2 regions of the Streptacidiphilus alkalitolerans genome follow, and region 1 is predicted to be linked to the other one. Evidence: riboswitches for the same ligand, from Rfam matches in the RefSeq annotation. Region 1 holds a riboswitch; the other holds the start of a gene.
What was found. Region 1 has a riboswitch for thiamine pyrophosphate ahead of ACEZDG_RS17070 (purine-cytosine permease family protein). Riboswitches for the same ligand answer to the same signal wherever they lie in the genome.

Region 1 (4,555 bases):
AGCCGCAGGCACAGCTCCACGTCCTCGGGATCGTCCACCGTCCAGACGTGCACCCGGTGCCCGGCGCGGTGCAGCGCGGCCACGTAGCCGGGGTTCTCCCGGACCAGGTCGATGCCGGGGCCGGCGATCCTCGCCCCGTAGGGCAGGCTGCCGTCCCGGAAGCGCAGCGGGACCCGCTCGGTCAGGAAGACGGTGGGGACGGCGGGCGCCAGCTCCCGCACCCGGCGCAGCGACAGCTGGGAGAAGCTCATGATCCGCACCGGGGAGCGCTCGCCGCTGCTCGGGGTGACCAGATCGAATCGGTGCAGCAGTTCGAGGAGTTTGCGCTCCACGAGGCCCGCGTAACGGGTGGGGTGCTTGGTCTCGATGGCCAGCTCGACCCTGCGGCTGGAACCGGTGGCGAGCTCGAGCAGCCGCTCCAGGGTGAGGACGGCGGTGTGCTCCTCGTCGGCCCAGTCGACCGGGTCGCCCTTCCAGGAGCCGAAGTCCAGTTCGGAGAGCTGGGCCAGCTCCAGCGTCGACACCACGCCCCGGCCGTTGGACGTCCGGTCCACCTTGCGGTCGTGCACACAGACCAGATGGCCGTCGGCGGTGAGCCGGACATCGCACTCCAGGGCGTCGGCGCCCTGGTCGATGGCCAGCTTGTAGGCCGCGAGGGTGTGCTCGGCGAAGGTGCCGGAGGCGCCCCGGTGGGCGACGACACGAGTGGCCTGGCGGTTGGGGAGGACAACCGGGGTGAGTCGAACGTTGGACACGGGACCACGATAAATCGTGCGCCGCCCGCACCCCGGTTGCCCCAGGTGAACACTGACCAGGTGTCCGGTAAACGCCGCCGGGCGCCACCGCCTCGGCCGGCTGGCTGGCACCGTTCCGGCCGCCCGCCCCGCGCCCCGCCCCCCGCGCTCCGGCCCCCGCGGCCCCCGCTCAGTGACCCTTGCGGAGCAGCGGTGTCAGGGCCCAGGTGAGCAGCGCTGGGACGACGAAGGAGAACAGCGACGCCGACGTCCACACCTGCGGCTGGAAGTGCAGCGCGTTCTGCGCATGCGTCCAGAACGTCGGCCACCAGCTCGCCCAGCCGGTGAGCTCCGCCGGATAGATCAGCTGGTAGACCACAAAACCCACCGCCCAAGGCAGCAGCGTCAGCCAACGCGTAGGCGCACTCTCCGACAGGTCCCAGCCCCCCTCCCGTCGCCCCGCTCCGAAGAAGAAGTCCACCGCCAGCACCGCGGACAGCGGCACGAACACCGCCCCGATCAGGCCGAGGAACGCCTCGTACCCGCTGAAGTCGGTGACCAGCAGCGCGAGTCCGGTCACCAGCGCGCCCAGGGCGACGGTCAGGATCCGCCGGTCGATCCTCGGGAAGAGGTTCTGCACCGACATCGCGGTCGAGTACACGTTGGCGAAGGACTGGTCCGCCTCCCGCAGCACCAGGACGGCGAAGAACACCCAGCCCGCGGTGATGCCCATGAAGGTGGTGAAGATCTTGTCGGCGTCGCCGCCCACCTGGAGCAGCGCCATCAGCCCCACCACGTAGCACCAGACCTGGGAGACCGTGTACCCGCTGAACGCGCCCCAGAAGGAACTGCGGGTGCTCTTCGCGTGCCGGGTGTAGTCGGCGGCCAGCGGCACGAAGGAGATGGAGACCGCGATCACCGCGTCCACGGCCGGCAGGAAGCCGGACCAGCTGCCGTCCTTGGGGGACGGCACCCCGCGGCGCAGCAGTTCCACCGTGAAGAACAGCATGGCGATCCCGACCGCGACCGCCACGTACTTGCGCAGCACGGCGATGGAACCCAGCGGACGGATCGTCATCGCCGTCGTCAGCGCCCCGGCGGCCAGGACGTACAGCCAGTGCGGGCCGCCGTCGAAGAGCGCGTTCGCACCCATCGCGATCACGGTCAGCTCGAACACGCCCCAGCCCAGGCACTGGACGATGTTCAGCACGGTCGGCAGGTAGGACAGCCTGGTGCCGAACAGTCCGCGCAGGATCGCCATCGCGGGCGCGCCCGCCCTGGTCCCGATCACGGCGGCGACGCCCAGCATCACCGAGCCGATCACCGTGCCCACGACGACCGCGGTGAGCGCGGCCGGGATGGAGAGGTTCTTCCCGTTGACCACCAGGACGGTCGCGGCGCTCTGGAAGCCGATCAGGCTGACACCGAGGTTGGTCCAGAAGGCCGCCTGGTCGCGGAACCCGAGCGTGCGCGGCGGTTCGGTGTCCAGAATGAGTGGGGCCTCGGCCCGAAGCCCCGGTGTCCCCTGTTCCAGGACAGGGGTAGGAGAAGGGGACGGCGAAACGGACGTCATGATGCTTTCAGCTCCCTACGCCGGCATTACCCGGTCAGGTTCAAGCGGTCGGCACCCCGTTCGGCGCCCTCTCAGCCTGGAATGGTCCAAGCTCCCGCGTATGTGTTCGATCGACATCGTAGGGCCTGCCCAGCAGCAGGCCAAGGTCCCGTCCGCGCCTTGGATGAGGCTGGGCTGAACCGTGGATGAGTGAAGCTGTGGGGCGGCTAAGGAAGCTCTCACATGCATGCGCTATAGATGCGGTCAGGGGAATTAGCGCATGGCTGACCCTTACGATGCCCTGACAACGGGTGGGCAATGCTATGGGACGCCAGTCCCACAGGAGGAGGTCATTCGTGAGTACCGAGCACGAGGGCGGGTACGCCGGGTCGCAGCAGCCCGCCCCCGTCGACGGGGCAGCGGCAGGGCCGTCCCCCTACGCGCAGGAGCGCGCCGTGCCGACTGACGCCGCGGACGACACCGTCGTCCAGCCGGTCTCACCGCCGGTCGACCCGACGCTCGCGGGATTCCCGCCACCGGTCGTACAGCCCCAGCCGGCCGCCCCGGCCCCGGCCGACGCCGGCGTTCCGGCCCCGGTCCCCGCCCCGGTCGCACCCGCAGCGGTCGCGGCACCGGCGGCCGAGGGCGGGTACGAGAACCCCACCGTCCCGTCGGCGCCCGTGTCCGAGCCCGCGCCCGAGCCCGCGCCGGCGTTCACGTCCGAGCCGGCACCGGCAACCGCGCCTGTGTCCGCGTCCGGATCCGGGTCCGCACCTGACTTCCCGCCCGCGCCGGCCCAGGCCGCGTACCCCGAGCACGCTCCCGCCTACCCGGCGGACGCCCCGGCGTACCCGCAGCAGCCGCCGGTGTACGGCGCCCAGCAGCCCCCGCACCAGCCCCCGCCGTACGGCAGCTATGCCGGTGGGGACTACCCGCCCTCCGGCGAGGGCCCTTACGCTCCCTACGGCACCACCCCGCCGCGCAAGAAGCGCCGCGGCGGCCTGATCGCGCTGCTCGCCGCGACCGCGCTGGTCGCGGGCGGCATCGGCGGCGGCATCGGTGCCGCGTTGGAGACCCACAACAGCTCGGACGGCTCCACCGTCGTGTCCACCACTGTGGACCCGAAGGCGCTCAGCCGGGCGCCCGACAGCATCGCCGGAATCGCCGCCAAGGCGCTGCCGAGCGTGGTGACCATCTCCGCGAGCAACTCGCAGGAGTCCGGCACCGGCACCGGGTTCGTCTTCGACACCGACGGGCACATCCTGACCAACAACCACGTCGTCGCGCCCTCGGACAACGGCGGCAAGCTGTCGGTGAAGTTCTCCGACGGCACCAGCTACCCGGCGACCATCGTCGGCCGCGCCTCCGGCTACGACGTCGCGGTGATCAAGATCGACGGCACCCCGAAGAAGCCGCTGGTCCCGCTGGCGCTCGGCAACTCCGACGCGGTCGCGGTCGGCGACACCACCATCGCCATCGGCGCCCCGTTCGGCCTCTCCGGCACGGTCACCTCCGGCATCATCAGCGCCAAGAACCGCCCCGTCGCCTCGGGCGATGAGACCGGCGCGCAGACCTCGTACATGAACGCGCTGCAGACCGACGCGTCGATCAACCCGGGCAACTCCGGCGGTCCGCTGATGAACTCCTCCGGGCAGGTCATCGGCATCGACTCGGCGATCCAGTCGACCGGTCAGAACAGCGACACCGGCGGCCAGTCCGGCAGCATCGGCCTCGGCTTCGCGATCCCGATCAACCAGGCCCAGTGGGTCGCCCAGCAGCTGATCAAGACCGGCAAGCCGACGTACCCGATCATCGGTGTGCTGCGCGACGACAGCTACCAGGGCACCGGCGCCAAGATCGCCGCCGCCCCGGTCCAGGGCACCCCGGCGATCACCGCCGGCGGTCCCGCGGACAAGGCCGGCCTCAAGCCGGGCGACATCATCACCGAGCTCGGCGGCGTCCAGATCGACAGTGGCCCCACCCTGGTCAGCGAGATCTGGTCGCACCACCCGGGCGACGTAGTCAGCGTCACCTACACCCGCGACGGCAAGACCCACACCACCAGCGTCACCCTGGGCTCCCGCGTCGGCGACCAGTAGCAGCAGCAGCGGTAACCCGGGCCCCGGTCTCCTCCCCCGGGAGCCCAGCACGGCTCCCCCGGCCCCGTACGGCACCAGCCCCACGCCGTACGGGGCCAATCGCTTCCCAAACCGGCCCCGACTCATGAGAAGATCCCTGAGCGCGGATCTCACCACCAGAGGGCCCGTGC
Region 2 (4,555 bases), on a different contig from region 1:
TGACCCTGCGCATGGCGACGGTGGTCAGCTCGGTCCCGGACAGCCGCAGCGCCTGCTCCAGCACCTCCAGGCTGGGCGCGCCGCCGGTGCCCATGATCAGCCGGGAGCTGAAGCTGCGGTCGGCGATGGTGAGGGTGTCGTCGGACATGACGGGTGGTCAGCCTCCCTGGACGGCGGTGAGGATCTCGACCCGGTCGTCGGCGGCCAGCGCGGTCGCGGGCCAGGCGCCGCGCGGCACCACCGCCTCGTTGACGGCGGCGGCCACGCCCGAGGGCGCGGCGCTGAGCTCGGCGACCACCTCGGCGAGGGTGGTCCCGGGGGCGATGTCGCGGGGAGCGCCGTTGATACGGATGGACAGGGCCGTCATCGGGTGGCCTCCTGGAGTGCGGGGACGGAAGAGAAATGGGTGGAAGAGAACCGGGCCGGGGTGAACGGGGCTGCCTCGGGCGGGAGTTGACCGGTCGCCAGATAGGCGGCGACGGCGTCCGCGGTGACCGGGGTGAGCAGCACCCCGTTGCGGTGGTGCCCGGTCGCGGCGACCAGCCCCGGCAGCGCGGTCGGGCCGAGCAGCGGGGCGTTGTCGGGGGTGCCCGGCCGCAGCCCCGCGCCGGTCTCCAGCAGCGGCAGCTCGGTGATGCCGGGCACCAGCTCATGGGCGTCGCGCAGCAGCTCGTACACCCCGCCCGCGGTGACCACGGTGTCGTAGCCCTGCTCCTCCATGGTCGCGCCGACGACCAGCTCGCCGTTCTCGCGCGGGACCAGGTAGAGGTGCACCCCGCGGACCACCGCGCGCAGATTGCGGGACAGGAACGGGCCGCCGGGCAGCGGCGCGCCGTCGGTGCGGGTCATCCGCAGCCGCAGGATCTGGCCCTTGACCGGCCGCACCGGCAACTGCGCCTCGGGCGGGAGGCCGGGGATCGCGCCGGACCAGCTGCCGGCCGCGAGCACGGTCTGCCCGGTGGTGAAGGCCGTCCCGTCCTCGGCCAGGGCGCCGGCGGCCCGGTCGCCCGCCGGGTTCAGCACGATCCTGGCGGCGGCCGAGCGGTGGATCCGCACCCCCGCGCGGACGCAGGCCTCCAGCAGCGCCGCGCCCAGCCGCCGCCCGTCCACCTGGTGGTCCCCGGCCACCAGCAGCCCGCCGCGTACCGAGGGGGCCAGCATCGGTTCCAGCCGCCGGCACTCGCGCCCGGTCAGCCACTCCGCGGCCAGGCCCAGCCGCTGCTGGAAGGCGTGCTGCTCGCGCAGCTCGGCCCGGTCGTCGGCGTCCAGCGCCACCGCGAGGGTGCCGCAGGCGCGGTAGCCGGTGGACAGGCCGCTCGCGGCCTCCAGCTCGGCGGCGAAGGCGGCGTAGCGCTCGTTGGAGGCGATGCCGAGCCGCAGCAGCGCCTCCTCGCCGTACTGCAGCTCGGTCACCGGGGCGAGCATCCCGGCGGCGACCCGGTTGGCGCCGCGGCCGGGATCGGGGTCGAGCACGGTGACCGACAGGCCGCGCTGGGCGCTGCGCCACGCGGTGGCGAGGCCGATGATGCCGCCGCCGACGATCAGCACCTCGCTGTCCCGCTCGGTTTCCTGGGCGCGTTGCATGGGGTGCGCGCTCCCTTCGCCGGCATGACCCGGATCAGGTTCGGACGGTCGGAGGCCGACTGCCTCCCTCTCAGCCCGGTACGCCGGGCTCCCGCGGATTCTGCGGTCCACTGTAGTCGCGGGCCCGCGCCCGTACAGTGACGGGATGCGGATCGTGGTGGTCGGGGCCGGGATGGCCGGGGTGCAGACAGCGGTGGCCCTGCGCGAGCAGGGGTACGACGGGGAGCTGGCGGTGCTGGGCGCGGAGCCGCACCTCCCGTACGACCGGCCGCCGCTGTCCAAGGACGTGCTGCTCGGCAAGGCCGAGAACTCCCGGTTCGAGCTGGACTACGGCGCCCTCGGCATCGACCTGCTGCTGGACCGGTCCGCCACCGGCCTGGACCCGGACGGCCGCAGGCTGCGTACCGACGCCGGGGAGCTGGACTACGACCGGCTGGTGCTGGCCACCGGTGCCCGGGCGGTCGCGCTGCCCGGGCAGCCCGCCGCCGCGCACCTGCTGCGCACCCATGACGACGCGGTCGCGCTCAGGGCCGTGCTGCGCCCCGGCGCCCGGCTTGTGGTGGTCGGGGCCGGCTGGATCGGCGCCGAGGCGGCGACCGCGGCCCGGACCCTGGGCTGCGAGGTCACCGTGGTGGAGGCGGCCCCGGTGCCGTTGGCCGGGGCGCTCCCGGCCGAGGTCGCCGAGCTGACCCGGCGCTGGTACGCCGAGGCCGGGGTCGAGCTGCGGACCAGCACCGCGGTCGGCGGCATCGTGGACTCCGAGCAGCGGCTCGAGGGCACCGGCGGCAGCGCGGTGCTGCTCACCGACGGCACCGAGCTGGACGCGGACGCCGTGGTCGTCGGCATCGGCGCCCGCCCCGACACCGGCTGGCTGGCCGGCTCCGGCATCAACCTGGACGACCGCGGCGCGGTGGCGGTCGACGCCGCGCTGCGCACCTCGGCGGCCGGGGTGTTCGCGGTCGGCGACTGCGCCTCCTTCCCGTCCGCCCGCTACGGCGTCCGGCTCACCGTGCACCACTGGGACAACGCGCTGCAGGGCGCCAGGCTGGCCGCCGCGAACCTGCTGCACCCCGGTCCGGAGGCGGATCTGCCCCGCTACGACCCGGTGCCCTACTTCTGGTCCGAGCAGTTCGGGCGGATGGTCCAGTACGCGGGCCACCACAGCCCCGGCGACGAGCTGCTGCTGCGCGGCGACCCGGAGGCCGACGGCGGCTGGGGCGCGCTGTGGCTGCGCGGGGAGGTCCCGGTGGCGCTGCTGGCCGTGGACCGGCCGCGCGACCTGGTCCAGGGACGGCGGCTGATCGAGCGCGGAACACCCCTGGACCGGTCCCGCGCGGCCGATCCCGCGGTGCCGCTGAAGGCCGCCGCACGGGCGTGATGGTGCGCGGGGGCCGTCCGGGATGGCACGCTTGGGGGTGTGAGCCAGATTGATCCCAGAATTGACGCCCTGATTCCCGCCTGGATGAACGTCCCCGAGATCGCCGAGCAGTGGGGCCTGATCGTCACCAAGGTCCGCCGCCTGGTCGACGACGGCACCCTGCTCGCGGTCCGCCGCGGCGAGAACAACGCCCTGATGGTCCCGGCCGCCTTCATCGGCCCCAACGGCACCGTCAAGGGCATCACCGGCCTGGTGACCCTGCTGCGCGACTGCGGCTTCTCCGACGAGGAGATGCTGGAGTGGCTGTTCACCGACGACCCCTCGCTGCCCGGCACCCCCGCGCAGGCCCTGAACGAGAACCGCGGCACGGAGGTCAAGCGCCGGGCGCAGGCGATGGCCCTGTGAGCGGAGCTTCCGCGCGGGCCGCCCTCGCCGGCGCCCGGCTGTACCTCTGCACCGACGCGCGCCGGGAGCAGGGCGACCTCGCCGAGTTCCTGGACGCGGTGCTGTCCGGCGGTGTGGACATCGTCCAGCTGCGGGACAAGGGCCTTGAGGCCCGGCAGGAGCTGGCGGCGCTTGAGGTCCTCGCGGACGCCTGCCGCCGGCACGGCCGGCTGCTCGCGGTGAACGACCGCGCCGACGTCGCCCACGCCTCCGGCGCAGCGGTGCTGCACCTGGGGCAGGACGACCTGCCGGTCGCCGCGGCCCGGGCGGTCCTCGGCCCGGAGGTGCTGATCGGCCGCTCCTGCCACGCCGAGGCGGAGGTGGACGCGGCGCTGGTGGAACCCGGCACCGACTACTTCTGCACCGGCCCGGTCTGGCCGACCCCGACCAAGCCGGGACGCCACGCACCCGGCCTCGGCCTGGTCGAGTACGCCGCGAAGCTGCAGCCGCAGGTGGCGCCGGAGCGCCCGTTCTTCGCCATCGGCGGCATCGACCCGGGCAACCTGGACCAGGTCCTGGACGCCGGCGCCCGCCGCATCGTGGTGGTCCGTGCCCTCACGGCGGCGGCCGACCCGCACGCGGCGGCGGCCGAGCTGGCCCGCCGGGTCCGCGAACGCGACTGACGGACCGCGACTGACGGACTCAGTACCGCCTCGCCGTGGCCGCCGCGGCGAGGCGGTGCAGCATGCGGCGGGCGGTGGGGTCGGCCAGCGGGGCGGCGTCCAGGGCGGTCAGCGACTCCTCCAGGAGCCGGCTGATCCGGGCCTCGACCCGCTGCGGGGCACCGCTGCGGGTGATCACTCCGCGCAGCAGCTCCAGCCCCGGCTGGTCCAGGTCGGGCGCGCCGAGCAGGTCGTCCAGCAGCCGGGCGTCGGCGCTGCCGCAGTGCTCCAGGGCCTCGGCCACCAGCAGGGTGCGCTTGCCCTCGCGCAGGTCGTCCCCGGCCGGCTTGCCGGTGAGCACCGGGTCGCCGTAGACGCCGAGCAGGTCGTCGCGCAGTTGGAAGGCCTCGCCCAGCGGCAGCCCGAACGCGGCGTAGGCGCTGGTCAGCGCCGGGTCCGCGGCGGCCAGCAGGCCGCCGAGCTGCAGCGGGCGCTCGACCGTGTACTTCGCCGCCTTGTAGTGGATCACCGTGCGGGCCCGCTCGAC

Region 2: it holds a riboswitch for thiamine pyrophosphate, as region 1 does, so the genes downstream of both, thiO (glycine oxidase ThiO) here and ACEZDG_RS17070 (purine-cytosine permease family protein) in region 1, are expected to answer to the same signal.

The regions. Positions count from the first base shown of each region.
Region 1 covers NZ_JBHEZX010000006.1:426,866-431,420, reverse strand. Annotated here, with positions in the region: gene ACEZDG_RS17075 (glycerophosphodiester phosphodiesterase) at 1-755, opposite strand, end outside; gene ACEZDG_RS17070 (purine-cytosine permease family protein) at 925-2,307, opposite strand; TPP riboswitch at 2,304-2,415, opposite strand; gene ACEZDG_RS17065 (S1C family serine protease) at 2,643-4,385, shown strand.
Region 2 covers NZ_JBHEZX010000011.1:183,723-188,277, reverse strand. Annotated here, with positions in the region: gene ACEZDG_RS24510 (thiazole synthase) at 1-148, opposite strand, end outside; gene thiS (sulfur carrier protein ThiS) at 158-367, opposite strand; gene thiO (glycine oxidase ThiO) at 364-1,584, opposite strand; TPP riboswitch at 1,579-1,689, opposite strand; gene ACEZDG_RS24495 (NAD(P)/FAD-dependent oxidoreductase) at 1,730-2,962, shown strand; gene ACEZDG_RS24490 (Rv2175c family DNA-binding protein) at 3,002-3,367, shown strand; gene thiE (thiamine phosphate synthase) at 3,364-4,029, shown strand; gene ACEZDG_RS24480 (polyprenyl synthetase family protein) at 4,049-4,555, opposite strand, start outside.